2 regions of the Agromyces excoecariae genome follow, and region 2 is predicted to be linked to the other one. Evidence: predicted binding sites of a transcription regulator. Region 2 holds the regulator's gene; the other holds the start of a gene.

Region 1 (15,117 bases), 460 kb from region 2:
CACGCCTCGATCGCCATGCTCAGCATCTTCAGCACGGCGGGGTCGCGCTCGTCGAAGACGCGGGCCATCTCGGCCGAGTCGCGGTCGACGCCGAGCGTGAGCTGCGTGAGGTCGTTCGAACCGATCGAGAAGCCGTCGAAGTGGTTGAGGAACTCGTGCGCGAGCACGGCGTTGCTCGGCACCTCGCACATCATCACGACCTGCAGGCCGTTCTGCCCGCGGACCAGTCCGTTCTCGGCGAGCGCCGCGATGACGGCCTCGGCCTCGGCGATCGTCCGGACGAACGGGATCATGATCTTGACGTTCGTCAGGCCCATCTCGTCGCGCACGAACTTCAGCGCCTGGCACTCGAGGTCGAAGCACTCCCGGAACCCCGGCGACACGTAGCGCGACGCCCCCCGGAAGCCGAGCATCGGGTTCTCCTCATCGGGCTCGTACCGGTCGCCGCCGACCAGGTTCGCGTACTCGTTCGACTTGAAGTCCGACATCCGCACGATCACCGGGCCGGGCGCGAACGCGGCCGCCAGCGTCGAGACGCCCTCGGCGACGCGCTTGACGAAGAAGTCGCGCGCGCCGGCGTAGGGCGCGATGCGCTTGCGGATCTCCTTCGCCACCTCGGGCGCCTGGTCGTCGACGTCGAGCAGCGCCTTCGGGTGGATGCCGATCTGCCGGTTGATGATGAACTCGAGGCGGGCCAGTCCGATGCCGTCGTTCGGGGTCTGCGCGAAGTTGAACGCCTGCTCGGGAGTTCCGACGTTCATCATCACCGAGGTCGGGATCTCGGGGAGGTCGCCGAGGTCGGTGTACTCGATCGAGTAGTCGAGGGTGCCGTCGTAGACGTACCCGGTCTCGCCCTCGCCGCACGAGACGGTGACCTGCTGTCCCTCGACGAGGGTGGAGGTGCCGTCACCCGTGCCGACGACGGCGGGCACGCCGAGCTCGCGGGCGATGATCGCCGCGTGGCAGGTGCGGCCGCCGCGGTTCGTGATGATCGCCGACGCCATCTTCATCACCGGCTCCCAGTCGGGGTCGGTCATGTCGGCCACGAGCACATCGCCGGGGTTGAACTCGTGCATGTCGTCGATGGAGGTGAGCACGCGCGCCGGGCCGGCGCCGATCTTGTGCCCGATCGCCCGGCCCTCGGTGACGACCGTGCCGCGCTCGCCGAGGACGAACCGCTCGGTGCGGCCCGTCCGGCGGGCGACGACCGTCTCGGGGCGGGCCTGCACGATGTACAGGCGGCCGTCGACGCCGTCCTTCGCCCACTCGATGTCCATGGGGCGGCCGTAGTGCTTCTCGATGCTCACCGCGTAGCGGGCGAGCTCCTCGATCTCGGCGTCGTTCAGGCTGAAGCGTCGCGCCTCGACCGGCGTCACCGGCACGAACTCGACCGTGCGACCCACGTGCTTCGACTTCGTGTAGATCATCTTCGTGGCCTTCTCACCCGCGGTCCGCTTCAGGATGGCGGGGCGGCCCGCGTTCAGCGCCGGCTTGTACACGACGAACTCGTCGGGATTGACCGCGCCCTGCACGACGCCCTCGCCGAGGCCGTACGCCGACGTGATGAGCACCGCGTTCGAGAAGCCCGACTCGGTGTCGATCGTGAACATCACGCCCGACGAGGCGAGGTCGCTGCGCACCATCCGCTGGATGCCCACCGACAGCGCGACGTCGAGGTGCGCGAAGCCGTGGTGCACGCGGTAGGAGATCGCGCGGTCGTTGTAGAGCGACGCGAAGACCTCGTGCACGGCCTGGAGGATCTGGTCGATGCCGCGGATGTTGAGGAACGTCTCCTGCTGGCCGGCGAAGGACGCATCGGGGAGGTCCTCCGCGGTGGCGCTCGAGCGCACCGCCCAGGAGACCGGGTCGGCCGGATCCTCGCCCTCGGTGAGGCGCGCGTAGGCTTCGCGGATCTCGGCCTCGAGCTCGTCCTGCAGCGGCGTCGCGATGATGTCCTCGCGGATGGCACGGCCGGCGCGGGCCAGGGCCAGCGTGTCGGAGCTGTCGAGCCCGAGGAGGGTCGCGGCGATCCGGTCCTCGAGCCCGGTCTGGGCGAGGAAGGTGCGGAACGCGTCGGCCGTGGTCGCGAACCCCTCGGGCACGTTCACGCCAGCGGCGCCGAGGTTGTGGATGAGTTCACCGAGCGAGGCGTTCTTGCCGCCCACCTTCCCGATGTCGTCGAGGCCGAGGTCGGAGAGCCAGAGGATGTTGGTGGTCACGGTGGACTCCCTTTCGTGAAGCGATGGGATCGGCGGGTGGATGCCGGTGAATCGAGGTTGCCTCACGGCTCGAAGGTCGCTGCGCCAAATCGAGGCGAAAGAATCGCGAGATTTACTCGAATCGTGCGAGTTTGGCGACCTTGACGCGAAGGTCCATGCAAGAACGCGTGAATGTTTCGTGCGTATGACGCGCCGCTGGGCGTTGATGCGCCCGGTGCGCTCAACTCCGCTCAGGCGGCGCGGCCTCGCGCAGCATCCGGAACTCGTGCCGGCCCAGGAGCCTGAGCATCCACTCGGCCGGCGGGCCGAACGCCCGCAGGCCGGCATCCGTCGCCATGGGCTCGGGAGCCCCGACGGGGATCTCGCGACGCTTCCAGACGATCGTGCCGCCGTCCGCGGCGATGAGCTTGCGATACCAGTTCACCTCGTCGCCGTAGGTGAGCTCCGAGACGAACCCACCAGGGACGCGCGCAAGGATGAGCGGAGTCTCGAACGTGCGACCGCTCTTGCGGCCGACGGTGCGCACGATCGAGAACGGCGGGATGCCCCGGCGCGCCATGCCGAGGGTGACGTGGTTCAGCGTGTGCTTGATGAAGGTGAGCCATCCGCGCTTGAAGCGTCCCATCGCCATGCCCCGAACGTACGACGCTCGCGCGTCGACGTCGAGGTCCCGGTGGACCGCGCGCGACGGGCCCTACCGATGCAGGTGCGCCGGCTGCCCCGTCGCGCCGCGGATGTCCTTCTCCGCGGTGTGCAGCATGCGCTCGGCGAGGTTGCGCAGCGCGCGCGACACGGCGAGCTCGTCGCCGATCTCGGGCACGCTCGGATCGAGCGGATTGCGCTGCGCGTGGCCGTCGCCGGTCACGTCCATCCCTGCCGGAGTGCGCAGGCTGACGTGCGCCCAGGTGCGGTCTTCTTGCTCGTCGATGTCGACGGTGACGCTCCACTGCTTCGTCGCAGTCATGGAACTCACCACCCCTCCCGGTCGGTTCCACGGCCAGCGTAGGCCGGGCCGGCGCGGGCGGCGCCGAGTCCGTGCAAGGTGTCCACCCAACTAGCGCACGAGCCCGATCGCCAGGCCGTCCCACCCCTTCGCGCCGACGGTCTGGAGCGCCGTCGCCTCCACCCGCGGGTCGCTGCCCAGGAGCTCGAGGCCCCGCCGCGTGCCGACCACCATCGGGTCGACGCTGGCCGCGTCGGCGACCTCGCCGGCGCGGCCGATGTTGTCGACGACGATGAGCGTGCCGGGCCGTCCGAGCCGGATCGCCCAGTCGAGGTAGAGCGCGTTCGACTCCTTGTCGGCGTCGATGAAGACCATGTCGAAAGGGGTGCCAGCGTCGGCTCGGCCGCGGTCGGCGAGGAACTCGGCGAGCCGGGGCAGCGTGTCGGCGGCACGGCCGACGATGATCTCGACGCGGTCATCGACATCCGCTCGCTCGAGGTTGCCCCGCGCGACGTCGGCGTGCCGTTGCTCGAGCTCCAGCGTCACGACGAGACCGTCAGGGCGGATGCCTCGGGCCAGGTGGATCGTCGAATAGCCGCCCAGGGTGCCGATCTCGAGCACCCGTCGGGCTCCCGTCATGCGGGCGAGCATCTCGAGGAACCGGCCCGCGAGCGGGGTGACCTCGATCGAGGGAAGGCCGGCGGCGAGCGAGTCGCGGCGGGCGGCGGTCAGGGCGGGGTCGTCATCGAGCAGGGTCGCCGCGAGGTAGTCGTCGACGCGGCGCCAGTTCGCAAGGGTGGGCTCGGCCATGGGGTCAGCCTCGTCGCGGTGCGACGGGGCGTCAACGGGTGGACGGGTCGCGCCACGCCCCGAGCTTCTCCGGGTTCATCACGATCCACAGGTCGGCGACTCGGCCGGCGACGACGTTGAGGTTGACGACGCCGATCACCACGCCGTCGCGGAGCACCGCGAAGCCCGTGCCATCCGTCGTGGCCGTCGGCTCGACCCGGTCGGTCGGGTTCTTGGCGAGCAGGCCGAGCAGGAACCGCGCCACGTTCTCGGCACCGAACACCGGCTTGCGGGCCGCCGAGACGACGCCCCCGCCATCGGAGCGGAGCGTCACGTTGGGATCGAGCACGCGGGTGAGGGCGGCGAGGTCACCGGCCTGCGTGGCGGCGGCGAAGGCGGCGACCACCGCATCGTGCTCCGCACGCGAGACGTGCCGGGAGCGCTCGGCGGCCACGCGGCGCCTCGCCGAGGTCGCGAGCTGGCGCACGGCGGCGGGCGATCGCCCGACGATCTCGGCGATCTCCGGGAACGGCACCGCGAACACGTCGTGCAGCACGAACGACACCCGCTCGGGCGGCGTCATCGCCTCGAGCACGACGAGCAGCGCGCTGCTCACCGCCTCGTCGAGGGTCACGCGGTCGAGCGGGTCGGCCGTGGCATCCGCCTGCGCGGTCACCGGACCGCCGGTGACCCCGGCCGAGACGGCGCCGACGGATGCCGCGGCCGCGCCGGTGCCCGCGGCGAAGTACCCGGCCGGCAGCGGCTCGGGCAGCCACGGGCCGACGTAGCGCTCGCGCCGGGCGCGCGCGGTTCCCAGCAGGTCGAGGCACACGCGCCCCGCGACGCGGGTCAGCCAGCCCGCGGGGTTCGCGATCGCGTCGCGCTCGGCATCCGACATCCGATACCAGCGCACGTAGGTCTCCTGCACGGCGTCCTCGGCCTCGCCGGTCGTGCCGAGCATGCGGTAGGCGAGGGCGAGCAGCCGGCGTCGCTCATCGATCACGTCGGCGAGGTCGGTGCTGTCGTCGCTGTCGTCGCGGTCGTCGCGCCCCGGGTCATCCGTCATCGTCATCCCATCCCTTCCACCCAGCATGACGACACAGCGGCACGAATCGTGAGTTCCGTCACACTTCGGGCCGCCGTTTCGTCAGAGCTTGCATGAGCAGAATCCATTCGGCCGCGCTCGCCGCATCGGCCGCCATCGCGTTCCTCGTCGGCGTGTGGGCGTTCGTCGCCCCCCGCTCGTTCTACGACTCCTTCCCCGGTGTCCTCGGCACGTGGATCTCCACCGACGGCGCCTTCAACGAGCACCTGATCCGAGACGTCGGCGCCTTCTACCTCGGGCTGGGCGTCGCGAGCGTCGCCGGACTCGTCTGGCGGAGCGCGGGGGTGTTCCGCACGCTCGGACTCGCCTGGACCGTGTTCGGCGCGCTGCACCTCGGCTACCACGTCACGCACCTCGGGCATCAGGGTGCCGCCGATGACATCGCCGCGATCACGTCGCTCTCGATCGCGCTCGCGCTGGGCGTCGTGCTGCTGATCCCCGGGCGCGACCGGGGCCGAGCGGATGGCGCGGGCGCGGCGGATGCCGCCGGGCGCGCGTCGCGCGTCGACGCGTCGCCCGCCCGCGCGCCGCACGAAGACGCGTCGCACGTCGACGCGTCGCCCGCCCGCAGCGCGGGCCCCGCGGCATCCGCGCCAGCCCAGACACGAACCGCCACCGCGACGACGGAGGTGAACCGATGAGGATCGCCATGGCCGGAGCGACGGGCGTCGTCGGACGCCACGCCGTCGCCGCGGCCGAGTCCCGCGGGCACGACGTCCTGACGCTGACCCGCAGCGCGGGTCACGACCTCGAGCGCGGCACCGGACCCGGCGGATCGACGCTCGCCGCCGCACTCGCCGGCGTCGACGCCGTGATCGACGTCACCAGCGTGCAGACCACGGCCGCGAAGCGGTCGCGCGCGTTCTTCACCGCGGTCACCGGGCACCTCCTCGCCGCCGAGCGCGACGCCGGCGTCGCCCACCACGTCGCGCTGTCGATCGTCGGCATCGACGGCGTCGACGCGTCGTACTTCGCGGGCAAGCACGCGCAGGAGCGCCTCGTCGAGGCCGGGCCGGTGCCGCACACGATCCTGCGCGCGACGCAGTTCCACGAGTTCGCCGAGCAGGTCACGGCGCGGCTCTCGCTCGGAACACTGCTCACGCCGATCCCGGTCGGACGGTACCGGCCGGTCGCGGCGCGGGAGGTCGGCGCCCGGCTCGTCGAGCTCGCCGAGGGTGCGGCCGTCGGTCGTGCGCGCGATCTGACGGGCCTGCGCGAGGAGCGACTCGTCGAGATGGTGCGGCGCATGTTCGCGCACGACGGAGTGAGGCGGCCGATCGTCGAGGTGCCGCTGCCGGGGGCGTACGGGCGGGCATCGGCATCGGGCGTGCTCCGCGGCGAGGCGGACGCCGAGCGCGCGACGATCGCGTTCGACGACTGGCTGGCGTCGGCCGACCACACGTCGGTCGGGGTGCGAGCGGACGCCGCGGCATCCGCCTCGGATTCTCGCGCGGGCGGGCCGCGCCCGAGGAACTGACGGCCGGGCCGACTCGAATACGCAGGATGAGCCGCGTCACGGGTCCCTGACGAGGGGCATGACCCGGCTCATCCTGCGAACCCGGCGCGGTCGGGTTCTTGGTGCGGCGTGGACTCAGTCGAAGACGGCCGCCGCCGCGAGGAGCAGGCCGGCCGCGCTCGCCCACACCCGGAGCTGCGTTCCGCGGCGCCAGAGCTTCTCGCCCGTGAGGAGCGCGGCGACGACGACCGTGGCGACGAGCGGATGTCCAGCCAGCGCCAGCACCGCCATGGCTGGGCCGCACGCGATCATGCACACGCTCGCGTTCCGGAGGCCGAGGGCGACGGCCGAGCCGTAGGCCGCGGAGCCGCGGAGCCGGATCGGCGCCGTTCGGCAGCAGCGCGCGAGTGCGTGGCGCTTGGCCGGGGCGAGTTCCCAGAGCGCGGCCCCGACGATCACGGCGACGAGGGCCGGCCGCGGCGCGGGCCCGAGCACGGTCGTCGCCGCGAGCTCGGCCGCCACGACCGCAGCGCCAAGGGCCGTCCACGCCGCCAGGTAGGCGCCGACGAAGGTCGCGACCATCGACGCTCGTCGGGCGGGGCGACTCACGTCGGCGACGTATCGCACGAGCGGCAGCACGGTGGGCACCATCATCGCCGCGACCATGATGGTCCACATCGCGAGGGCGGGGGCGATCGCTGCGAGGCCCGCCGCGTCGACGGCGCCGAGCGGTGACGGGGCGGGGCCCGCACCCGCGGAGACCGGCGTCTCGGCGTCGGGGGGCCCGGTCCCGAGGCCGGGCAGAGCATGCCCGTGACGCGACGGCGCACCCCACGAGGCGCCCGCACCGCTCGCGAGCGCGAACACGAGCCATGCGATCCAGGATGCCGCGGCCACGACGAGCACGGCGAGCTCCTCGCGCCGAAGGGCGCGCAGGCCGAGCCCGAGTCGGCGCACCGGCGGCGACCCACGGCGACCCGCCTCCCCGGCGGGCCGGCCATCGGGCGCACCGGCGACATGCGTCGGGGCGCCGGTCCGCGCCGCGTCAGGACGGAACATCGGTCATCCCGCGAAGACGTCGATGCTGCCGATCGAGAGCTCGGGGTCGGGCGACCGGTCGGTGGCCTCGCCGCCGAGGCGGAGCGTCACCCGCGCGACCGACGGGTTCCAGGTGCCGGCCGCGATGAGGTCCTCGACGATCTCGGTGATCTCGAACGTGAACGACAGGCCGTGTTCCGAGTCCGGCTCGTCGGCCCGCTCGGCACCGAACGTCGGCAGCGTCGCGACGAACCGCGCCGCCTCGGGGTCGTCGCCGTCGGGGTCGAGGTAGAGCGAGTAGATCCGGTCGGAGTTCTGCGTCACCGACACGTGCTCGACGCGGATGAAGTACCGCGTCGGCGGCTCGGCCACGCCCGCCTCCTCGTCGTCCGCGACGCCGAACGGGCCGCGGTCGGCCGGCTCACGCAGCGTCGGCGGCGGAGGAGCGTCGAGAGCGAACTCGAGCGTGGGCGACTCACCGCCGCGCAGGCGCACCGTGCGGTCGAGTGCGCCGATCCGCTCGACCCGCCGAGGCTCCGGCTCGGGCCGCGGCTCGCTGGGAGGCTCGGCGGGAGGCTCGGCGGGAGGTCCGGCCGGCCCGCCCGCCCCGGGCCCACCCGCGTCGGGCGCGCGACGCCGCGCCGCGGCATCCGCCCCGCCATCGCCCTCGGCGACCCCGAACCCGCCTGCGCCGGGTGCCGGCGGCCCCGGCGGCACCGGCGCCCCGCCCGGCCCCACGGGCACCGGCACCGGCGCGAAGACGCCCATGAGCGCATCCACCCACTCGGGCTGCAGCACGCCGAGCACGAACACGGGCGCGGGCTTCGACAGGTCGTCGTAGGCGTATCCGAGCGGCGCGGTGTCCACCACGTCGGACGGATGCCACGGCTCGACGGTGCCGTCGAGTTCGAGGAACGGGAACGGCTCGTCGAGGTACGCGGCCCGGGTCTCGTCGCGGCCGACGCCCTGGGTCACGCGCCACACCTCCCAGAGGCGGTCGATGTTGGCGTGGTGCAGCCAGAAGACCGGGTCGCGGCCCGCGACATCCGGGTTCAGCATGTTGCCGCCGATGGCGTTGTGCACCGCATTGTGCGGGGAGCGCTCGAGCTGGCCCGTGCCGCCCCGCGCATCGTGCGTGGCGAGCGTGCGCTCGCCGCCGAACGTCGTGTTCGTCGCCGTGTTGAATGCGCCGCTGAAGGGCAGGATGCGGTCGAGCCATCCGGACGTGTCGAGCGATGCCGGGTCGATCAGCGTGTCGACGAGCGTGCGCGCCGGATCGAACAGGGCGTTCGGCGTGCCGTCGGGGCGCAGCGGCGTGCGGAACGGATGCGGCAGGAACGCCGTCGCGGGCCGGTGGTAGTTCCAGTACGGCAGCGCCCACGTCGCCTTCGTGTCGTCGTCGACCTCGGGCAGGCCCGCGATCACGTCGAACAGGATCCGCTCGAAGTGCGCGAGGTAGATGCGGTGCCACGGCAGGAAGTACCACGTGCCGTGCTGGCAGTTGGCGAGCAGCGGGTCGCCGGTCGCGAACGGCGTACCGTGCAGGGCCGCCTGGTAATCCCAGCGCGCCGGCGGCGCCTGCGCCGGGTCGCGCAGGGCGGCCACCGCGCGCTCGTAGGCATCGACGAACGGATGCCACGGGGCATCCGCCGTCGGCTGCAGCGCCCAGATGTCGTGCCGCACCCGCACCGCCACGGGCGCCGGCTGCTCAGCCGCGAACGCGATCTCGTCGAGGCGCTGTACGGTGAGCGGCCCCACGTCGGGGAACGGGTTCGCGACCCCGAGCTCCTCGACCTTGAAGCGCACGACCGCGGCCTCCGTCTCGCCGCCGTACTCGCCGTCGGCGCCGTGCAGCGGCAGCACGTCGGGCCGCCACAGGAGCAGCGCCTGCTGCACCTTGCCGACCGCCGGATCGAAGCGGTTCTGCGTCTGGGAGATGCGGTCGGGCGCGCCGCTCGCGATGCGCTCGAGCAGGTCGTCGCCGGTGAACAACTGTGATGACAGCATGATGGGCCCCCGTTCCCTCATGCGGAGGCGGCGCGCGGCGCCAGGCGCGCCGCGGGCGCGCTCCGATCGCGTGCAGGCTACTCCGACCGCGGGCGGGCGGGGTCCGGGGTGGCCCGGAGGCCGTGGACCGCTGTGCCTCGGTCCGGGGTGCCGTGTCGCAAGCGCATGAGAATCAGGGTCGCAACCGGCTCCGGCGACCCGTGGCTCGGACCCTCATGCACCGGCGCCCGGCGACGCTGGACGGTCACGTCCGATTCCCGCCACCGATGTCTGCGCCGGCGGGTGCGCGACGCGCGAGAATCGACCCATGCCCCGCCGCTACGCCACGCTCCGTACGTCGCTCGGCGACCTGCTCGTGGTCGCCGACGCCGACGGGCTCGCCGGCCTGTACTTCCCGGGCCACTGGCATCCACCCGCCGCCGACTCGCTCGGCAGCGAGGTCGACGCGCGCGGCGACGAGCTCTTCAGCCGGCTCGGCGCTGAGCTCGACGAGTACCTCACCGGACGCCGCATCCGCTTCGACCTGCCGCTCGCGCCGACGGGCGACGACTTCCAGCACGCGGTGTGGGGGATGCTGCGCGAGATCCCGTACGGCTCGACCGTCACGTACGGCGAGCTCGCGCTCCGGCTCGGCGACCGGAATCTCGCCAGGCGCGTGGGCGGTGCCGTCGGGCGGAACCCGATCAGCATCCTCGTGCCGTGCCATCGCGTGGTCGGCGCCGACGGATCGCTCACCGGCTACGCCGGCGGGCTGGAGCGCAAGCGTCGGCTCCTCGAGCTCGAGGGCGCCGACGTCGTCGCGCAGCGTCGCCTGTTCTGAGGGCGCCGCTGACGGCGGGCCTTCGTGAGCCCCTCGACGCCGGCGGGCGTATGCAGGATGAGCCGCGTCACACCCGTCGTACGGGACCCATGGCTTGGCTGATCCTGCGAATTCGTCCCCGCCGACGCTCCGTCAGCGGTCCGCAGTTCGGTCAGGGCCGCCGCGCCACCCCGCCGACCGGCACCATCCGCGCGCCCGTCTCCGAGTCGATGCTGTCCGCGAGGTACCACCGCGACAGGCGCACCTGCAGTCGGCGCGCGAGCGTGAGGCGTCCGCGCTCGTCGGGTCGCAGGATGAGCAGGATCGGCGGGTCGGGGCGTTCGATGCGAGCCCGCGCCGCGGCGTCGAGGGGCGCGTGCACCTCGACGTACTCGCCGCCGGGCAGACGCACGATGCGTCCGGTCTCGTAGCCGTGGAGCATCGCGTCGCGGTCGCGGCGCTGGAGTCCGAGGCAGACGCGTCGCGCGACGGCGAACCCGACGATCGGGCCGATGATGAGCGTCGCCTGCAGTGCGGCGATCACGCCCTCGAAGGTCAGCGAGAACTGCGTCGCGATGAGGTCGGCGCTGCCGGCCGCCCAGAGCGTGCCGTAGAAGGCGATCGCGGCGACGCCGATGCCGGTGCGGGTGGGCGTCGTGCGCGGACGCTCGAGCAGGTGATGCTCCCGGCGGTCGCCCGTCGCCCACGCCTCGACGAACGGGTAGACGGGGATCGCCACGAGGAAGGCCGTGACGACCGCGAGCGGCGCGAGCACCGCGAGCGTCCAGGTTCGGTCGAAGAGCACGAACTCCCACCCGGATGGCACCAGCCGAAGCGCCCCGTCGAGGAACCCGGTGTACCAGTCGGGTTGGCTCCCCGCGCCCGCGTTGCCCGGGTCGGCGGGGCCGTAGAGCCAGATCGGGTTCACGGTGACCGTCGCCGAGATGACGAGGAGCCCGCCGGTCACCAGCGCGAAGAGGCCGCCGGCGCGCGCGGCGGCGTTCGGCCAGAGCGGCACGCCGACCACGTTCCGGCTGGTCCGCCCCGCTCCGGGGAACTGCACCGGCCCGACCCGCCACGCCGCGAGCGCGCGGAGCGCGACCAGCACGACGAGCACGGCGGGCACGATGGCGACGTGCAGCGGGTACAGGTGTGCGATGACCTCGCCCGGGAACGACCCGCCGAAGAGCAGCGATGCCAGCCAGGTGCCGACGACGGGGATGCCGAGCGCGATGCCCTCGGTGATGCGCAGACCCGTGCCCGAGAGCAGGTCGTCGGGCAGCGCGTAGCCGCTCCATCCGCCCGCCAGGGCCGCGATGAAGACGAGGAAGAGCAGCACCCACATCCCGCGCCGCGGCTTCCGGAACGCGCCGGTGAAGAAGGTCGTGACGAGTTGCATGATGATCGCGGCCGGGAGCAGCAGGCCCGCCCAGTGGTGCGCCTGCCGGACGAGCAGCCCGCCCGGGATCTCGAACGTGATCCGCATCGTCGACGCGAACGCGTGCGAGACCTCGGCGCCGCGCAGCGGCGTGTACGGGCCGTCGTAGGCGGTCGTGGCGCTCGAGGGCGTGTACCAGAACATGAGCAGGATGCCCGTGACCGTGAGGATCACGAGGCACGCGAGCGTCACGACCCCGAACAGGTTCGTCCAGTGCCGCGGCACGGCCCGTCGGGCGAGGTCGGCGCGGATGTCGCCGAGCCGTCGCCCGAAGACGGTGGCGCGGGACATCCGCTCGCCGAGCCGGTCGGTGAGAGAGCGGCGGCCCCGGTCGCTCGTACCGGGCGGGTCGGCGCCCGGAGCGCATGCTGCGTCGGGGCGACTGGGCGAGCGGTCGGTGCTCATCGATGCCTCCTCGTGAGTGGTTTCACACATACGACCCCGCAGGTCGTCCGGCTGTGACGTCCGCTCACGATCAGGCGGGTGATCGCCGTCGGCGAACGATGGGCCGAAAGTCTTAGCACTCTCCTATGGCGAGTGCTAATCTCGAAGCTAGTTGAGTCGAGGTGACTCAACTCCTGAATCCACGTGAGGAGACGCTCATGGCAATGACCTGGGACCCGTTCCGCGACCTCGACCGTCTCGCGGCGAGCATGATCGACTCGAGCCGAGGGCCTCGGATGATGCCGATCGACCTTCACCGAGACGGCGACCACTACGTGCTGTCGGCCGACCTGCCCGGGGTCGACCCCGGCTCGATCGACATCGACATCGACGGCCAGCTGCTGACGGTCCGCGCGGAGCGCACGCTGCGCAACGACGAGGGCGTCCGGTGGCTGGTGCACGAGCGGCCGAGCGGCTCGTTCCTCCGCCAGCTCACCCTCGGCGAGGGCATCGACACCTCCGGCATCAGCGCGCACTACGACAACGGCGTGCTGAGCGTGATCATCCCGGTGTCCGAGCGCGCGAAGCCGCGCAAGGTCGAGGTGCGCTCGGCGGCGTCCGACGTCGTCACGCCCGAGGTGACCTCCGGAAGCTGACGCGCAGGCCGGCGAATCTCCGGCGCGGTCTCGAGGCGGGGCGGATGCCGCGGCATCCGCCCCGCTGTCGTGCGCGATGACTTCGCCGAATCGCGGGCGAGGGGCAGCGGAGAATCGGGCGAGGCCGTACGATCGGCGTACGCGCCAGCCCGCGCTTCCCCGCACCCCGATTCGCACCCCCCACATCCACCCCGCAGCACCGACGCCGTCCGACGACACGACGCCCCCGATCCTCGGAGCCCCCCGTTGAGAGCCCCTGCCGATGACGAGCCCACGCCCGACTCGGGCGTGCCCGACGGGGCATCGCACGGTGCGGGACCGCGCGGCGGAGACGCCGACGGCCGCGATGCGGGGAACGGCGCCACGGCACTCGAGCGCGACCGATGGGCCATGCGCGCGACCGCCCATCCCGGGCGACGTCCGCGCCGCCGGGCATCGACGCTCGCGTTCGATCCCGCCGACCACCAGGACCCCGATCGTCGTCGGTACTTCCTGAGCTCGCTGCAGCCGAGTGGTGACTACGAGGCCGTCATCGTCGCCATCACCGACGGCGCGCGTCGCCGGTACTTCAGCTCCCGCGACGGTTCGCACTTCATCGAGGTCGACGAGCTCTCCTTCGAGCAGCGCCGCAAGAGCGGCTCGCGCTCGATGCTCGAGATCGGCGAGCACGAGCTGCGCGAGCTCGAGGGCGCACTCATCTTCGTTCGGCCGCTCGACGGCCGTGACCCCATCGCCGAGGTCGCCGCCGCGAAGAAGGCCTCGCTCGAGGCGACGCGCCCGTTGGCGATCGTGCCGATCGCCGCGGCCGAAGCGGCGCCCGCCGACGCGGCGCCCGCCGACCCGGCGACCGTCGACGCGGCGACGGCCGAAGCGGCGCCCGCCGACCCGGCGACCGCCGACCCGGCGACCGCCGACCCGGCGACCGTCGACGCGGCGCCGGCCGAAGCGGTTCCCGCCGACCCGGCGACGGATGCCGCGGCCGACCGCTCAGCGCACGACGCGCGGCTCGTCTGGGCGGAGGAGCCGATCGCTGCCGTCGGCGAGGACGCCGAGCCGCAGACGGCGGGTCCGCGCCGAGCGACCTTCGAGCCGATTCCGCCGTGCGACCCGGTGGATCCGGTCTCGAGTGCACCCGGCGGCGACTCGACGGAGGCCCTGCTCGCGGAGCTCGTCGACGCGGTCGGCGCCACGCAGACCCTGCCCGGTCGGTTCGCCCACGCCGACGTCGTCGACCCCGCCGAGCCGGAACTCCAGGCCGCGTCGGGCTGGGACCCCCAGCCGGGCTGGGCACCCGAGCCGGGCGCGGCGCCCCAGTCGGACTGGGTACCCGAGCCCGAGTCCCACCCCGAAGCGGAGCGACTGCCCGCGCCCGCGCCCGCCGCGCCCGCGCCCGCCGCGCCCGCGCCCGCCGCGCCCCGCTCGGCCGCCGCGCTCTCCCCGCTCGAGGCCGTCGCGCAGGTCGCGCTCGCGAAGGGCATCGCGTTCGCGGCGCATCGCGGCCAACTCGACAAGAGCGGCACGCCGTACATCGACCATCCGGGCCGCATCGCCGAGCGGTTCGATCCGGTGACCGATCCGATCGCGGCGGCGGCGGCCTGGCTGCACGACGTGCTCGAGGACACACCGCTCACGTCGCGCGAGCTGTTCGAGGCGGGCGTGCTGCTCGAGATCGTCGGCGTAGTGGAGCTCCTCACCCGTCGGACCGAGGTCGCGCCCGACGAGTACTACGCGCGCATCCGGCGCCACCCGGTCGCGCTGCGCGTCAAGCTCGCCGACATCGACGACAACACGGCGCCGTGGCGACTGCGTCGCCTCGAGTTCGCCAAGCAGCAGCGCCTCGCCGAGAAGTACCGCCACGCGCGGCGTGCGCTCGGCGTGGAGTGATCCGATCCCCGTCGACTCATCGCTGGGACCTTCGACCCGCGCGGCGAGGATCGATCCGCGAGTAGCGTATGGCCCGCGTCCGGCCGAGCCGTGAGACAAGAGCGGGAGCACCGGGTTTCAGGCGGCCTTCCCTTCGGGGCTGCGCCAAGCAGAGCACGGCTGGTCCCACCCGCCGCCGGACGCGACGATCAGCGCGCTCGCCCCGTGGGCCGACGCGCGCCGGCACCCCGCGAGTCCCGTTGAATGGCGGCCACCGCCGCCGTTTCGCGGGACTCGCCCCGTGGGCGACGCGCGCCGGCACCCCGCGAGTCCCGTTGAATGGCGGCCACCGCCGCCGTTTCGCGGGACTCGATTCGAGCCGCTCGCTCGGGTGCACGGCTCGCGGCCCCCGGCGGCGAG
Region 2 (15,117 bases):
GAGCAGCGGCGACAGGAAGCTGGCCGCCCGACCCGTGGTCGCGTAGAGGCCGAAGATCTCGCTCTCACGGCCGGCCGGCGTCACGCGCGCGAGGAACGACCGCGAAGCGGCCTGCGCGGGACCGACGAAGAGCGTGAGGACGAGGCCGAAGATCCAGAACGGCAGCTTGCCGGCGTCGTGGAGGAAGAACACGATGAGCCCCGCACCGACGAGTCCGGCGAGCGCCGTGAGGATGACGGCACGCGGCCCGAACCGGTCGTCGAACCGGCCCGCGACGATCGTCGACACTCCCGCCAGCAGGTTCGCGGCGATGCCGAAGATCATGACCTCGTTCGAGGTGAAGTGGAAGGCGACCGCGGCGATCACCGCGCCGAACGCGAAGACGCCTGCCAGCCCGTCGCGGAACACCGCGCTCGCGAGGAGGAACCAGAACGTGGGCCGCGACTCGCGCCAGAGGCGGACGATGTCCTGCACGAGCACCGCATAGCTGCGGAAGAACCCGACGCGCGCGCGACCCGGCGCCGGCGGCGCCTCGGGCACGTAGACGAGCACCGGCCACGCGAAGACCAGCGTCCAGACGGCGCAGCCGACCGCGATCACGCGGAAGACGAGCCCGTCGTCGGTCGGCATGCCCCACCAGTCGAACGCCGTGGCGACCACGACCAGCACGAGCGCGACGATGCCGCCGAGGTAGCCGAGGCCCCAGCCGAGACCCGAGACCTTGCCGACGGTCTTCGGCGTCGACACCTGCACGAGCATGGCGTTGTAGTTCACGCCCGCGATCTCGCTGAAGACCGTGCCCGCGGCGATGAGCGAGACCCCGAGCACGAAGTACGACGCCGTTCCCTGCACGAAGAAGAGGCCGAGCATGCACGCGACGAGGGCCGCGGTCGCGCCGCCGAGCCAGAGCTTGCGACGGCCGGCGACATCCGCTCGCTGACCGAGCACGGGGGCCAGCAGGGCGATGAGGATCCCGGCGATCGTGATCGCCCAGCCGAGCCCGCTCGCGAGCTCGGCGAGTCCGCGCTCGTAGGCCGGGTCGCCCTCGCCGAGCGCTGCGACGGCGGGGTCGAGGAACCAGTCGCTCGTGAGGTAGAGCGCCGTGAAGACGAACGTGAGGATGACCGAGTTGAACGGCTGCGTCGCCCAGTCCCAGAGCGCCCACGACCACACCTGACGCTTCGGGATCGTTCGCTCGCCCTGGAGCTCGAGGCCGGTGACCGCCCGCAGCTCGGCGGTCGACAGGGGAGGGGTGACGACGCCGGGCCGCGTGGGGTGCGGGGGCTCGGGCGACTGGGGCTGGTCGGTCATGGCGGGAGTCTTCCGACGTCGGGTGAACGGGCGGTGACGGCGCGCCCGGACGGTGCCGATCCGCGTCGATCCCGTGCAGGCTAGCGCCTCCGGCTCGGTGCGCGATAGCCGGAGACGACCGCGTCGTGGATTCCCGCGATCCCGCGCCGCGAGCCGCCCGTCCCCTGCCTCAGGCGGCGGACTCGGCCGCGGCCTCGCGCTTGATCGCCGACAGCTCGAACTCGAGCGTGATCTTCTCGGAGACGAGCCACCCGCCCGAGTCGAGCGCCATGTTCCACTCGAGGCCGAACTCGCGACGGTCGATCCGGCGGGTGCCCTCGAAGCCGGCCCGGAGCGCACCGAACGCGTCGGTCTCGACTCCGGTGAACTCGATCGGGATGGTGATCGGCTTCGTGACGTCGCGGATGGTGAGGTCGCCCGACACGACGAGCGCGTTGTCGCCGACCTCCTCGATCCGGCTGCTGCGGAACGTGATGTCGGGGAACGTCTCGGCGTCGAAGAAGTCGGCGCTGCGCAGGTGCTCGTCGCGCTGCGCGTTGCGGGTGTCGACGCTCGCGACCTTCAGCACGATCTCGGCCTTCGACGAGTCGGGGTCGTCGAAGTCGACATGCAGGGTTCCGGTCAGGTCATTGAAGGCGCCGCGGACGGTGGCCACCATCGCGTGCTTGGCCGAGAAGCCGATGCGCGTGTGACCGGGGTCGAGGTCCCAGTCGCCGCTCAGGTCGGGTCGGGTGTCGGTCATGATCTCCCCAGGGTCGTTCACCAAAAACTCCCACAGTCTCTCATCATCCGGCTGACCGGACGCCACGAGCCCACGACCGGCGGCCGATCGGGCGCCGTCGCATCGCCCGATCGGCCGTCACGGTCATCGGGTCACGTCGCCGACGAGCTCGGCGAAGAGCTCCTCGGCGTCGCACTCGAGCCGTTGCCGCGTGAACCACTCGCACACGTTCACGCAGTCGCGGTGCAGCAGGTCGAACCCGTTCGGATTCGCCACGACGTCGACGACCTGCGGCAGGTCGATCGCGACCACTCGGCCGCGGTCGACGAGCAGGTTGTAGGGCGAGAGGTCGCCGTGCGCGAGGCCCGCGTGCGCCAGCGTCCGCATGAACCCGGCGACCTTGTGGAAGAGGTCACGGAGCTCGTCGGGCGCGGCCCGCACCTGGGCGAGGCGCGGCGCGGCGACGCGTCCGTCGCCGATGAACTCCATGAGCACCTCGGTCTCGCTCACCTGCACGGGGTACGGCACGGACGCACCGAGCTCGGTGAGCCGCGACAGCGCCGCGAACTCGGCGTACGCCCATTCGACGCGGGCGACCTCGCGGCCGTACGACGACGAGCGCTGCACGGCGCGCACGTCGCGCGAGCGGCGCGTGCCGCGACCCTCGGTGTAGATCGCCGATCGGTGGAACAGCCGGTTCTGCGCGCCGCGATAGCGCTTCGCGGCGAGCAGGGTCGCGTTCCCGGGCACGCCGGCCGGCGCACCGGGCACGGCACGTTCGACGAGCCAGAGGTCGGCCTCCTTGCCGGTCTTCACGATGCCGAGTTCGGTGTCGATCGCTGCGGCGGAGGTGACGAGCCAGTCGGGCCGCGGCTGCGGCCCTCGCTCGCTGGGCTGGGTGGCCGGCCAGGTCGACCAGCGCTGGTCCTCGCCGGGCTCGACGTCCGAGAAGGCGAGTGGGGCGGATGCCGCGCCGAACGGCGCAGCGGTCGCCGCGCGCGGTCGCGCGGCGGAATCGTCCAATGACGACAGCATGTTCACGGTAGGTGTCTCCGAGATCGTGGAGGCCACCGGTCGCGGATGCTAGCGGGCGGCCTCGCAGGGAAGGGTGTCTGCGATACGCGCGACGAGGACGGTGTTCATCGCTTCACTCCCTCCGGTCTCGGCCCGCTGCGGGCGTCGTCGTCGTCGCCCCGGCGGGCGACGGATGCCGCGTGGCGCGGCCCGGATGAGCATACGCCGCACCGCGGCATCCGTAAAGGGCCGCGGGCGGGGCCGGCGGCTAGCGGCTGTGGTCGGCGAGGATCTGGTCGACGTCGATCTGCGACAGCAGGTGCTGCCAGTCGAGGCCGCGGGCGACGTCGGCCACGTCGGGTTCGGCGAACGCCTTGCCGTTGCGGTGCACGACGATTCCGGGCGGGACCAACTGGTTGAGCCGCGCGAGGATCGCGTCGTCGACCGCCTCGGTGTCGAAGTCGGCGCCGACGCGTTCGTAGACGTCGGCCGAGAGCGTGTACGGGACGATTCCGACCTCGATGGGTTCGGCCATGGTGGTTCCCCTTCCTCCGTCGGCCGCCCCGCTCACGCGCGGGCCGCTGCGGCCTCGTCGTCTTCCGTGGCGACCAGCTGACCGCACGCGCCGTCGATCTCCTTGCCGCGCGTGTCGCGGATGGTGGTCGGGATCCCCGCGTCGGACAGGCGGCGCACGAACTCGTGCTGGACCTCGACCTCGGAGGCGGTCCAGATCGAGCCCGGCGTCGGGTTCAGCGGGATCGGGTTGACGTGCACCCACCCTCGGCCGCGCGCGTTGAGCTTCTCGGCGAGCAGGTCGGCGCGCCATCCGTGGTCGTTCATGTCCTTGATGAGCGCGTACTCGATCGAGACGCGGCGACCGGTCTTCTCGAAGTACTCGCGCGCGGCGTCGAGCGCCTCGTCGACCTTCCAGCGCGAGTTCACGGGGATGAGCTCGTCGCGCAGGTGGTCGTCGGGCGCGTGCAGGCTGAGTGCGAAGGTGACGGGCACCTGCTCGTCGGCGAGCTTGCGGATGGCGGGGACGAGCCCGACGGTCGAGACGGTGATGTTGCGGGCCGACATCCCGAGGCCGTTCGGGGCCGGAGTCGCCATGGTGCGCACGGCGCGCATGAGCCGCGCGTAGTTCGCGAGCGGCTCGCCCATGCCCATGAAGACGATGTTGGAGACGCGCTCGGGCGTGCCGTCGTCGGCGCGCTTGCCGTGCAGGGCGCCCGACGCGATCACCCGGTTCGCCTCGACGACCTGCGCGAGGATCTCGGCGGCCGACATGTTGCGCGTGAGGCCCGCCTGGCCGGTCGCGCAGAACGGGCAGTTCATGCCGCACCCGGCCTGGCTCGACACGCACAACGTGATGCGGCCGGGGTAGCGCATGAGCACCGACTCGACGAGCGCGCCGTCGTGCAGCTTCCAGAGGAACTTGATCGTGTCGCCGCGGTCGGTCTCGAGGCGGCGGACCTCGGTCAGGAGCGGGGGCAGGAGTCCGGCGACGAGCTCCTCGCGGCCGTCGGCCGGGAGGTCGGTCATCTCGGCCGGGTCGCTCGTCCAGCGCGTGAAGTAGTGCCGTGCGACCTGCTTCAGGCGGTACGGCGGGATGCCGAGCTCATCGGCCTTGGCCTTCCACTCCTCCGGGGCGAGGTCGGCGAGGTGGGCCGGCGGCTTGCCGCGCTTGGGCGAGGCGAACTGCAGCAGGGGGCGGCCGTCGGGGCCCTTCGCCTGCTTCCAGCCCTCGGTCTTCGGACGAACCTGGCGGATGCCCGACGATCGCGGCGGCGTCGCCCGGCCCCCGTCGGCGGGCGTGGTGCTCTCGGGAGCGTCGGTCGGCATGGTCCAAGGGTACGCGCCGCCGCCGGGCGTCGGCTGGACGCCCTGCGGCCGGCACGGTTCGCCCGCGTGGGCCCGTCGACGCGCCACGCGGCTCGGGAGCGGGCTCCCGGCGCGCCAGCTCGCGTCAGCTCGCCGGGAGGAGGAACTCCGCGTACACCGGCGTGCTCACGTACGTGACCGTTCCGGACCCGATGACGACGACGGGACTGATGCCGTTCGCTGCGTCGGGCTGCCCGCGGTACGAGCCCGCGACCGGATCGTCGCCCTGCGTGTAGCCGGCCGCGGCGAGCGCGCCGCCCCACTCGGCCTCGTCGTCGCCGACCGGGAGCTGCACGACGTCGACCACGTTGTCGCTGTTCGGCCTCCCCCAGGAGCAGACGAGTCCGCCCTCGTCCTGGAGGTCGACCGCGATGGGGTCGAAGAGCGTGGGCGTGCGGGTCTCGAGCCCGTCCGCCTCGAGCTTCGCGTACGCCTCGGCCGTGAGGACGGTGTCGCAGGTCGCGGGCACGGCCGACCAGTCGGTCGTCGGCTCCGCGCTCGCCGAGTCGACGGGTGCGTCGGCGGACGAGCTCGACTCGGGCGAGTTCGACGGAGTCGGGTCGGCGCCGCTGCATCCGGCGAGACCGAGGGCGAGGAGGGCGGCGGCGACGGGCGCGACGATGCGCGAGTGGGGGCGTCGGGTCATCCGCTCAGCGTAGGGCGACCGGATGACCCGGGCGGGTCGTTCTGCACAGCGGCCCGCCCGGGACCCGTCGTTACGGCGTCGTCCAGGTGGCCGGTGGCTTCTGCTGGTCGTACAGCCAGATCTGGAAGAACTCGTCGAGATCCTCGCCCGAGACCTCCTCGTACACCTCCTGGAAGTCCTCCGAGGTGCCGGTCGAGTCGTCGTACCGCTCGACCCACAGGCGCGCGGCCTCGAAGAACGCGTCGTCGCCGACCTCCACCCGGAGCGCGTGCAGCGTCGCGGCGCCGCGGTTGTACACCTGCGTCAGGAAGAGCCCGAACTCGCCCGGGTCGCCGATCTGGAGGTCCCAGTACGCCTGCGTGCGCGCCGGCGCGTACCAGTTGTCGTAGGTGGTCTGCGCCGTGTTCCTGCCCTGCTCCTCGTTCCACATCCAGTTCGCGTACGTCGCCCAGCCCTCGTTCAGCCAGATGTCCTGCCAGCGCTCGGGGCTCACGGCGTTGCCGAACCACTGGTGCGCGAGCTCGTGCGAGACGGTGCCCTCGCTCGCCTGCGACGAGTACACCGGGCGGGTCTGCGTCTCGAGCGCGTAGCCCACGCTGTCGTTGTCGACGATCGACCCGTAGGCGACGAACGGGTACGGCCCGAACTTCGACTCGAAGAAGTCGATCATGTCGACCTGCCATCCGAGGCTGGTGTTCGTGGTCGCAAGGCGTGCCGCGCTCAGCTTCGTGTCGACCGCGTCGATGATCGCCACGCCGCTGCCGGAGGTGTACGGGTCGCGCAGGTCGAAGTCGCCGACCGAGGCGGTGGTGAGGTAGCTGGCCTGCTCGTCGGGGGCATCCCAGTACCAGGTGGTCCAGCCGTCGGCGGTCTCCTCGGGCTTCGGCTGGATGCCGTTCGCGACCGCGACCTTGCCCTCCGGCACCGTGATCTCGAACGAGTACGTCGCCTTGTCGGTCTGGTGGTCGCTGACCGGGTACCACGTCATCGACCCCTCGGGCTCGCTCACGACCATCGCGCCGTCGCGCTGGGTCACCCAGCCGTAGAAGACGCCCTCGATGTCGCTCGGTCGGGTCGTCGTGCCGCCGTACTCGACGACGAGCTGCACCCGCTGGCCGGACTTGATCTTCGGCCGCGGCTGCACGGTGAGCTCCCAGATGCGTGCGTCGTCGTCCTGGACCTGCCAGTAGGCCGCGCCGTCGACCTCGGCGCCGGCCAGCGGCGGTGCGACGGATGCCGCCGGCTTCCCATCGATGCTCAGGGCGTGCACCTCCATCCCGCGCAGGTCGAGGTTGAACCGGTCGAGGTCCTGCGTCGCGACGAGGTCGACCGTGGCGACGCCCTCGAACTCGCCCTCGAGCGGTGCGGGGTCCGGAGCCGGCGGGGTGTACGTGACGTCGAGGTCGTAGTGCTGCACGTCGTAGCCGCCGTTGCCGGCGTACGGGAAGTACGCGTCGCCGACGCCCTCGGCTCCGGCGGTGTACCGCGGGCCGCTCGGCTTCCCCGGCGCGGCCGCCGCGCCTGCCGCGCCGATCGTGCCCAGTGCCAGCGTCGCCACCGCGATGCCGCCGACCAGTCTCGTCCTCGATCTCATCCTGCGCTCCCCGTCTCGCTCATGCATCGGTGCCAGAACTCTAGGGTTGGAAACCGCCTGCCGGTAGACCTCGCGCACGAGATCGCCGGGCGACCCTGCCGCGACGCACGGAACGCGCGCCGCGCGCGTCGCGCCCGCCACGCGCCGCCCTCCAGCCCGTCCGTCCCGCACCCTCCCGCCCACCACGCGCCTCCTCCTGAATCGAGATGCCACCTGCTGCGGGATGCCGGCTGCCAGACCGGCGCCACGTGGCAACTCGAACCGGGGCGACGTCGTGGGCGGCGGTCAGGGGCGGCGGGTGCGCGACCAACCGCGCGAGCGGAGTGCGCGTTCGAGCTGCTCGAGCGCACGCGGCGGTGGGAGCAACCGGCCGATCCGGATCACGATCCAGCCGTCGGCCGCGAGGTCGTTCAGACGTTCCACGTCCCGGTGGAACTGCTTGGCGTCGACCCGATGCTGCTCACCGTCGTATTCGAGGAGTACCTGCTGCGCACGGAACACGAGATCACCGTGCGTCGTCCAGCCCGACCCGAGCCGGATCGGCGCGTTCAGCTCGGGCTCGGGGAAGCCGGCGCGCAGGACCCGGAGTCGGAGCAGCGACTCCCGGCGCGAGGCGGATCCGGCGCGGAGGTCGGCGAGCGCCTCACGCAGCCGGATCGCGCCGCGACGGGATCCGTACCGGACGACGGCCGCGCGAAGCTCCTCCGGCTTGGCGAGCGGCCGACGCCAGCCGACGAGTCGGTCTCCGGCGGCGACGAGGTCGTCCCTCCCGAGTGACGCGGCGAGTTGGCACCAGGCATCCACCGGGGCGACGAGCGGGAAGCCGTGGTGCTCGGTCGTCGGGATGCCCGCGCCCAAGCGGTGCCCGACGACGTCGCGCATCCTCGGCTGGCGCTGCGGAGCCGGGGCGGCGACGTGCAGCGGGCGGGCTCGGCCGCTCGGCAGGGGGAGCCCCCAGAGGAGCGCTGCCGTCGCGTGACTGAAGACGTGCCCGGGTGGCATCCGTTCCGCGTAGGCGCGGCAGAGTTCCGCGAGCGAGTCCGTTCCGACCGGGGCACGGACCGCGCGGAACGGGATCTCGAGGTCTCTCGCGGGGAGTCTCCCGCGCGAGACGCCGAGTGCGACGGCGCGGTGCACGCTGAACGGACGCCCGGCGAGCGCGGGAGGAAGCGGCGACGGACTCTTCACGACGCGAGTCTCGCGGCCCCGCAGCGTCGCAAGTGCCGCTCGAGCACCCGAACACGCCGTCGCGTATCCCGCACCCCCTGTGCAGGACGACTCCCCCGACTCCTGCACAGCGCTCGATCCGAATCGAGTTGCCACTCGGGGCGTCAGGAAGCGGCGCGAGGCGTGCACAGGTGGCATCTCGGTGTGGGGCAGTTCGTGAGGTGGTGCGGGGGCGGACGCGCAGCCGGGCGGCGGCCGTCGGAATGCTGAGATCTCGCCGAGAGTTGAGTCAAGTACGCTCAAGTTCACCGGTCTCGACTTGACATCGATTCGGGCGGGTCCGACACTTGAGTCGGCGAGGCTCAAGTCTCGTCGATCATTGACTTCGGCCGCGGGCGAGGAACGCCGGGCCGATCGCCGGGGGCGACTTCCTTGAGACCCCGGGCAGAAGGAGATACACACATGTCACGTGCAGTCGGAATCGACCTGGGCACCACGAACTCGGTCGTCAGCGTCCTCGAGGGCGGCGAGCCCGTCGTCATCGCGAACGCCGAGGGCTTCCGCACCACCCCGTCGGTGGTCGCGTTCACGAAGGACGGCGAGGTGCTCGTCGGCGAGACCGCCAAGCGCCAGGCCGTGACCAACGTCGACCGCACCATCTCGTCGGTCAAGCGCCACATGGGCACCGACTGGAAGTCGGCCTCGATCGACGGCAAGGAGTACACGCCGCAGGAGATCTCGGCGCGCATCCTCCAGAAGCTCAAGCGCGACGCCGAGCAGTACCTCGGCGACACCGTCACCGACGCGGTGATCACCGTGCCCGCGTACTTCAACGACGCCGAGCGCCAGGCCACCAAGGAGGCCGGCGAGATCGCGGGCCTCAACGTGCTCCGCATCATCAACGAGCCCACCGCGGCCGCACTCGCGTACGGCCTCGACAAGGGCAAGGAGGACGAGTTGATCCTCGTCTTCGACCTCGGCGGCGGCACGTTCGACGTGTCCCTCCTCGAGGTGGGCAAGGACGACGACTTCTCGACCATCCAGGTCCGCGCGACCGCCGGCGACAACCGCCTCGGCGGCGACGACTGGGACCAGCGGGTCGTCGACCACCTGATCAAGCGCTTCAAGGAGTCGACCGGCGTCGACGTCTCGAAGGACAAGATCGCCCTCCAGCGCCTGAAGGAGGCCGCCGAGCAGGCCAAGAAGGAGCTGTCGTCGGGCATGTCGACGAGCATCCAGCTCCCCTACCTCTCGCTCACCGAGAACGGCCCGGCGAACCTCGACGAGACGCTCACGCGTGCGCAGTTCGAGAACATGACCTCCGACCTGCTCGACCGCACCAAGAAGCCCTTCGAGGACGTCATCCGCGAGGCCGGCATCAAGCTCTCCGACATCGCCCACGTCGTGCTCGTCGGCGGCTCGACCCGCATGCCCGCCGTCTCCGAGCTCGTCAAGAAGGAGACCGGCAAGGAGCCCAACAAGGGCGTGAACCCCGACGAGGTCGTCGCCGTGGGCGCCGCCCTGCAGGCGGGCGTCCTCAAGGGCGAGCGCAAGGACGTGCTGCTGATCGACGTCACCCCCCTCAGCCTCGGCATCGAGACCAAGGGCGGCATCATGACCAAGCTCATCGAGCGCAACACGGCCATCCCGACCAAGCGCAGCGAGACCTTCACGACCGCCGACGACAACCAGCCGTCGGTCGCGATCCAGGTCTTCCAGGGCGAGCGCGAGTTCACGCGCGACAACAAGCCGCTCGGCACGTTCGAGCTGACCGGCATCGCCCCGGCGCCCCGGGGCATCCCGCAGATCGAGGTCACCTTCGACATCGACGCCAACGGCATCGTGCACGTGTCCGCCAAGGACAAGGGCACCGGCAAGGAGCAGTCGATGACGATCTCGGGCGGCTCGGCGCTGCCCAAGGAGGACGTCGAGCGCATGGTCCGCGACGCCGAGGAGCACGCGGCCGAGGACAAGAAGCGCCGCGAGTCCGCCGAGACCCGCAACCAGGCCGAGCAGCTCGCCTACTCGGTCGAGAAGCTGATCAAGGAGAACGAGGACAAGCTCCCCGCCGACGTGAAGTCCGACGTCCAGGGCGACGTCGACGCGCTGAAGTCGGCCCTCGCGGGCGACGACGACGACGCGGTGAAGTCGGCGTTCGAGAAGCTCTCGCAGTCGCAGGGCAAGCTCGGCGAGGCGATCTACGCGCAGGGCCAGCAGGCGGATGCCTCCGCCGCCGGCGCGAACCCCGGCGAGGACGCCAACGCCTCGGGTGAGCAGGGCGCCGAGTCCTCCGACGAGGACGTCGTCGACGCCGAGGTCATCGACGACGAGGACGAGAAGAAGTAACCATGACGGACGAGAACCAGAACCAGGACGAGCCGATCATCCGCGACAAGCGGCGGATCGACCCCGAGACGGGTGAGGTTCGCAAGGCGCCCGAGGCGGGGGCGGATGCCGCGGCATCCGCCCCGCCAGAGGCCCCCGACGCCGCCGTCGCCGACGCCGAGGCCGCCGACGCGGTCGCCGAGGCCGACGAGGAGACCCTCACGGTCGACGACATCCTCAACGCGGCGCAGGCCGAGGTGGAGGATCCGTCGGCCGAGCACCTCGCCGACCTCAAGCGCGTCACCGCGGAGTACGCCAACTACCGCAAGCGCACCGAGGCGAACCGCGAGATCGAGCGCGAGCGCGCGATCGGCGCGACGGTCGCGGTGCTCCTGCCCGTGCTCGACGACCTCGACCGGGCCGAGAAGCACGGCGACCTCGAGGGCGACACCCCGTTCGTGACGATCGCGGCGAAGCTGCGAGCGTCGGTCGAGAAGCTGGGCCTCGCGAAGTTCGGCGAGATCGGCGAGCCGTTCGACCCGCAGCGCCACGAGGCGATCTTCCAGCAGCACTCCGACGAGGTCGAGGTCGACACGGTCGCCGACGTCGTCGAGACCGGGTACCTGCTCGGGGGCACGCTGCTGCGTGCCGCGAAGGTCGTCGTCAAGACGCCCGCATAGCGGCATCCGGGCCGGTTCGCGGCATCCGTTCGCAGTAGCGGATGCCGCGGGCCGGCCCTCCACGGTTCCCACTAGATTCAGCAGGAAGGAGGCGCCGATGGCCAGCCAGGATTGGTTCGACAAGGACTTCTACGCCACCCTCGGCGTCTCGAAGGACGCGAGCGACGCCGACATCAAGAAGGCCTACCGCAAGCTCGCGCGCAAGTACCACCCCGACCAGAACCCGGGGGATGCCGCGGCCGAGTCGAAGTTCAAGGAGATCAGCGAGGCGAACTCGGTGCTCTCCGACCCCGAGGAGCGCAAGGAGTACGACGCGATCCGGGCGATGGGCTCCGGCGCCCGGTTCACCGCACCGGGCGGTGCCGGGTCCGGCGGCTTCGAGGACGTCTTCGGCGGCATGTTCGGCCAGCAGGGCGGCGGCCAGCGCTACACGTTCCGGCAGGGCGGCGGAGGCGGCGACTACGACGACCTCCTCGGCGGACTCTTCGGCGGCGGTCGCTTCGGCCAGCCGACGGGCGGGTACCGCGGCTACGGCGGCCCGACGAAGGGGCGCGACGTGACCGCCTCGACCACGCTCGACTTCATCACCGCCACCAAGGGCGACCGCATCACGCTGCAGACGGCCGAAGGGCGCGAGATCAGCGTCAACGTGCCTGCGGGCGTCGCGGACGGCCAGAAGATCCGCCTGCGCGGCAAGGGCCACCCTTCGCCCGACGGCGGCGAGGCCGGCGACATCGTGCTCACCGTCAAGGTGCGCAAGCACCCGGTGTTCGAGCGCGACGGCCTGAACCTCCGCGTGACGGTGCCCGTGACCTTCGCTGAGGCCGCGCTCGGCGCGACCATCCAGGTCCCGACGCTCGGCGGCGATCCGGTGAAGCTCCGCGTCGCGCCCGGGACCCCGAGCGGACGCGTGCTGCGGGTCAAGGGCCGAGGCGTCGAGACGAAGAAGGGCACGGGCGACCTGCTCGCGATCGTCCAGGTCGCGGTGCCGGCGCACCTGTCGAAGGATGCGGAGGAGCGGCTGCGCGAGTTCGCGGCGCAGCTGCCCGACGAGGACCCCCGCGAGGACCTCCTCGCCAAGGCCCGGAGCGCCTGATGCAGGTCGACGGCGAGAGCCCGCTGTTCGTCATCTCGGTCGCGGCCGAGCTGGCGGGCATGCACCCCCAGACGCTCCGCCAGTACGACCGGATGGGGCTCGTCTCGCCGAAGCGGACCGCGGGCAAGTCGCGCCGCTACTCGATGCGCGACGTCGCGCAGCTGCGCGAGATCCAGCAGCTCTCGAGCGAGGGCGTGAGCCTCGAGGGCATCCGCCGCGTGCTCGGCCTCGAGAACGAGGTCAACGAGCTGCGCGGTCGCGTGCGCGAGCTCGAGCGCGCGCTCGCCGACGAGATGCTGAACCGGCCTGGGCGTCGCGTGTTCGCGGCCGGAGCCGAGGGCGAGGTCGTCACGCTCCGCACGGGCACGCGCGTTCGGCGCGAGAACGCGGTGGTCGTCTGGCGGCCGCTCGAGCGCGGCTGAGCTCCGCGCGACCGGTGGCCCTCCACCCCCAACCGGGGGGATGGCCGGGTGCGAACCGCGGTGCGACGATGGGGCATCGGGTATCGCACGCGGGACGTGGGAGGCCGCAGTGGTCGTGTCGGGTACGGGGGTCCCGGAGCGCGTGGCAGCCACGTCGGAGCAGGTCGACGTGGTCGTCATCGGGTCGGGATTCGGTGCGTCGGTCGCCGCCTACCGCTTGGCGGAGGCGGGGCGGTCCGTCGTCGTGCTCGAGCGCGGTCGCGCCTATCCGCCCGGTGCGTTCGCACGCACCCCGAGCGAGTTCGGCGAGAACTTCTGGTCGCCCGCCGACGGCCTGCACGGACTGTTCGAGACGTGGAGCTTCCGCGGGCTGGAGGGGGTGGTCTCCTCCGGTCTCGGCGGCGGCTCGCTCATCTACGCCAACGTGCTGCTCCGGAAGGACCCGCACTGGTTCGTGCACGATTCGCCCCTGCCGGGTGGGGGGTACGAGAACTGGCCGATCAGCCGCGATGACCTCGATCCGCACTACGACCGGGTCGAGGCGATGCTCGATGCCACCCCGTACCCCTATGGGGACACGCCCAAGACGGAGGCGTTCGAGCTCGCGGCTCGCGCGGCGCGGCATGACGTGTTCCGACCGAACCTGGCGGTCACGTTCGCCGACGGGGACGGTCGGGTCGGCCCGTTCCTTCCCGTCGCCGCGAAGCCGTACGGCAACATCCACGGCCGCACCCGGTTCACGTGCTCGCAGTGCGGCGAGTGCGACATCGGCTGCAACTACGGTGCGAAGAACTCGCTCGACCATACGTACCTCTCGGCTGCGGCGCATCACAGCGCCGACATCCGCACGCTCCACGAGGTGAAGGGCCTGCGGCCGATCGACGGGGGATGGGAGGTGCGGTACCGCCGGCACGCGCTCGGTGGCGACACTCCGACCGAGGGCGTCATCCGCGCCCGGCGCGTGGTGCTCGGCGCGGGCACGTTCGGGTCGACGTACCTGCTGCTGCGGAGCCGGGCATCGCTCCGGAACCTGTCTCCGGCGCTCGGCACCCGGTTCAGCGGCAACGGCGATCTCATCGGCTTCCTGATGGGGGCCAAGGAGCAGATCGACCGGGTGGCGCGTTCGCGGCGCATCGCCGGAAGCCGGGGCCCGGTCATCACGAGCGCCATCCGCGTCGGCGACGAAGTCGACGGCGACGGCAGCCCGGGCCGCGGGTTCTACATCCAGGAGGCCGGCTATCCGGGCTTCCTCAACTGGCTGCTCGAGACGGCGCAGCTGCGGTCGGTCGTGTCGCGCTCCACGCGCGTGGCGCTCACGATGATCGCCAAGCGGCTGAGCCTGGCCGGCGAGTCCAACATCTCGGCCGACCTCGCGCACGTGCTCGGTCGCGACTCGCTCTCGAGCAGCTCGCTGCCCGTGCTCGGCATGGGCCGCGACGTGCCCGACGGCCGGATGTACCTCGACCGCGGGCGGCTCGCGGTCGACTGGACGACGGCGACCTCGCTCGAGTACTTCGCGGCGATGCGGGCCACGATGTCCGAGTTCGCGAAGACGCTCGGGGCGAGGTACGTCGACAACCCGCTGTGGCTGGCGAAGCGCGTCATCACGGTGCATCCGCTCGGCGGCCTGCCGATGGGCCGCAACGGCTTCGAGGGCGTCGTCGACCCGTGGGGCGAGGTGTACGGGCATCCCGGCCTCTCGGTCGTCGACGGCTCGGCCATGCCCGGGCCCGTCGGTCCCAACCCGGCGCTGACCATCGCGGCGTTCTCCGACCGTGCCGCCGAGCGGATCGCCGAATCCTGGCCGCGCGGCCGCCGTCGGCCGATTCGGACGGTGTCCACGGCCGGGCCCGAACCTGCGGGCGGCGTCGTCGCCGCCCCGCCGACCGTGACCCCGAAGGAGCCGGACATGAACGACGCATCCGCACGCACTCCGACCTCCGTCGCCTTCACCGAGCAGATGAAGGGGTTCTTCGTCCTGGGCGAGGGCGACCCTCGGTCGGCCGCGGAAGACGCGCGCGTGCGCGACGAGCGGATGATGTTCGAGCTCACCATCACGGCACCCGACATCGACGCGTTCGTCGAGGGCGAGGCGCACGAGGGCGTCGCGACCGGGTACCTCGAGTCCGACGCGCTGGGCGGTCGGCAGGAGGTCGAGCGCGGATGGTTCAACCTCTTCGTCGCGACCGGAAGCGCCGACGACCGGCTCATGAAGTACCGGCTCTGGCTGACGACCGACGCCGGTTCGCCGGTCACGTTC

The links. The regulator HspR, encoded in region 2, represses chaperone genes until heat shock. The targets are predictions, from matches to a motif close to AAGTTGAGTCNNNNNGACTCAACTT.
Region 1: the regulator HspR is predicted to act here: its motif matches at 12,348-12,372, upstream of ACSJD1_RS03525 (Hsp20/alpha crystallin family protein).

What each region holds. Positions count from the first base shown of each region.
Region 1 is NZ_JBPSLA010000001.1:750,482-765,598, forward strand. Features, by position in the region: gene ppsA (phosphoenolpyruvate synthase) at 1-2,219, opposite strand, end outside; gene ACSJD1_RS03475 (PNPOx family protein) at 2,440-2,850, opposite strand; gene ACSJD1_RS03480 (DUF1876 domain-containing protein) at 2,914-3,183, opposite strand; gene ACSJD1_RS03485 (O-methyltransferase) at 3,274-3,972, opposite strand; gene ACSJD1_RS03490 (sigma-70 family RNA polymerase sigma factor) at 4,004-5,023, opposite strand; gene ACSJD1_RS03495 (hypothetical protein) at 5,110-5,697, shown strand; gene ACSJD1_RS03500 (SDR family oxidoreductase) at 5,706-6,533, shown strand; gene ACSJD1_RS03505 (copper chaperone) at 6,648-7,571, opposite strand; gene ACSJD1_RS03510 (tyrosinase family protein) at 7,575-9,557, opposite strand; gene ACSJD1_RS03515 (methylated-DNA--[protein]-cysteine S-methyltransferase) at 9,865-10,377, shown strand; gene qcrB (cytochrome bc1 complex cytochrome b subunit) at 10,529-12,199, opposite strand; gene ACSJD1_RS03525 (Hsp20/alpha crystallin family protein) at 12,397-12,834, shown strand; gene ACSJD1_RS03530 (hypothetical protein) at 13,081-14,718, shown strand.
Region 2 is NZ_JBPSLA010000001.1:290,402-305,518, forward strand. Features, by position in the region: gene ACSJD1_RS01355 (MFS transporter) at 1-1,311, opposite strand, end outside; gene ACSJD1_RS01360 (YceI family protein) at 1,481-2,053, opposite strand; gene ACSJD1_RS01365 (serine protein kinase RIO) at 2,177-3,103, opposite strand; gene ACSJD1_RS01370 (hypothetical protein) at 3,315-3,581, opposite strand; gene rlmN (dual-specificity RNA methyltransferase RlmN) at 3,614-4,888, opposite strand; gene ACSJD1_RS01380 (hypothetical protein) at 5,013-5,573, opposite strand; gene ACSJD1_RS01385 (M1 family metallopeptidase) at 5,644-7,167, opposite strand; gene ACSJD1_RS01390 (hypothetical protein) at 7,453-8,355, opposite strand; gene dnaK (molecular chaperone DnaK) at 8,797-10,680, shown strand; gene ACSJD1_RS01400 (nucleotide exchange factor GrpE) at 10,683-11,339, shown strand; gene ACSJD1_RS01405 (DnaJ C-terminal domain-containing protein) at 11,437-12,435, shown strand; gene ACSJD1_RS01410 (heat shock protein transcriptional repressor HspR) at 12,435-12,857, shown strand; gene ACSJD1_RS01415 (GMC oxidoreductase) at 13,000-15,117, shown strand, end outside.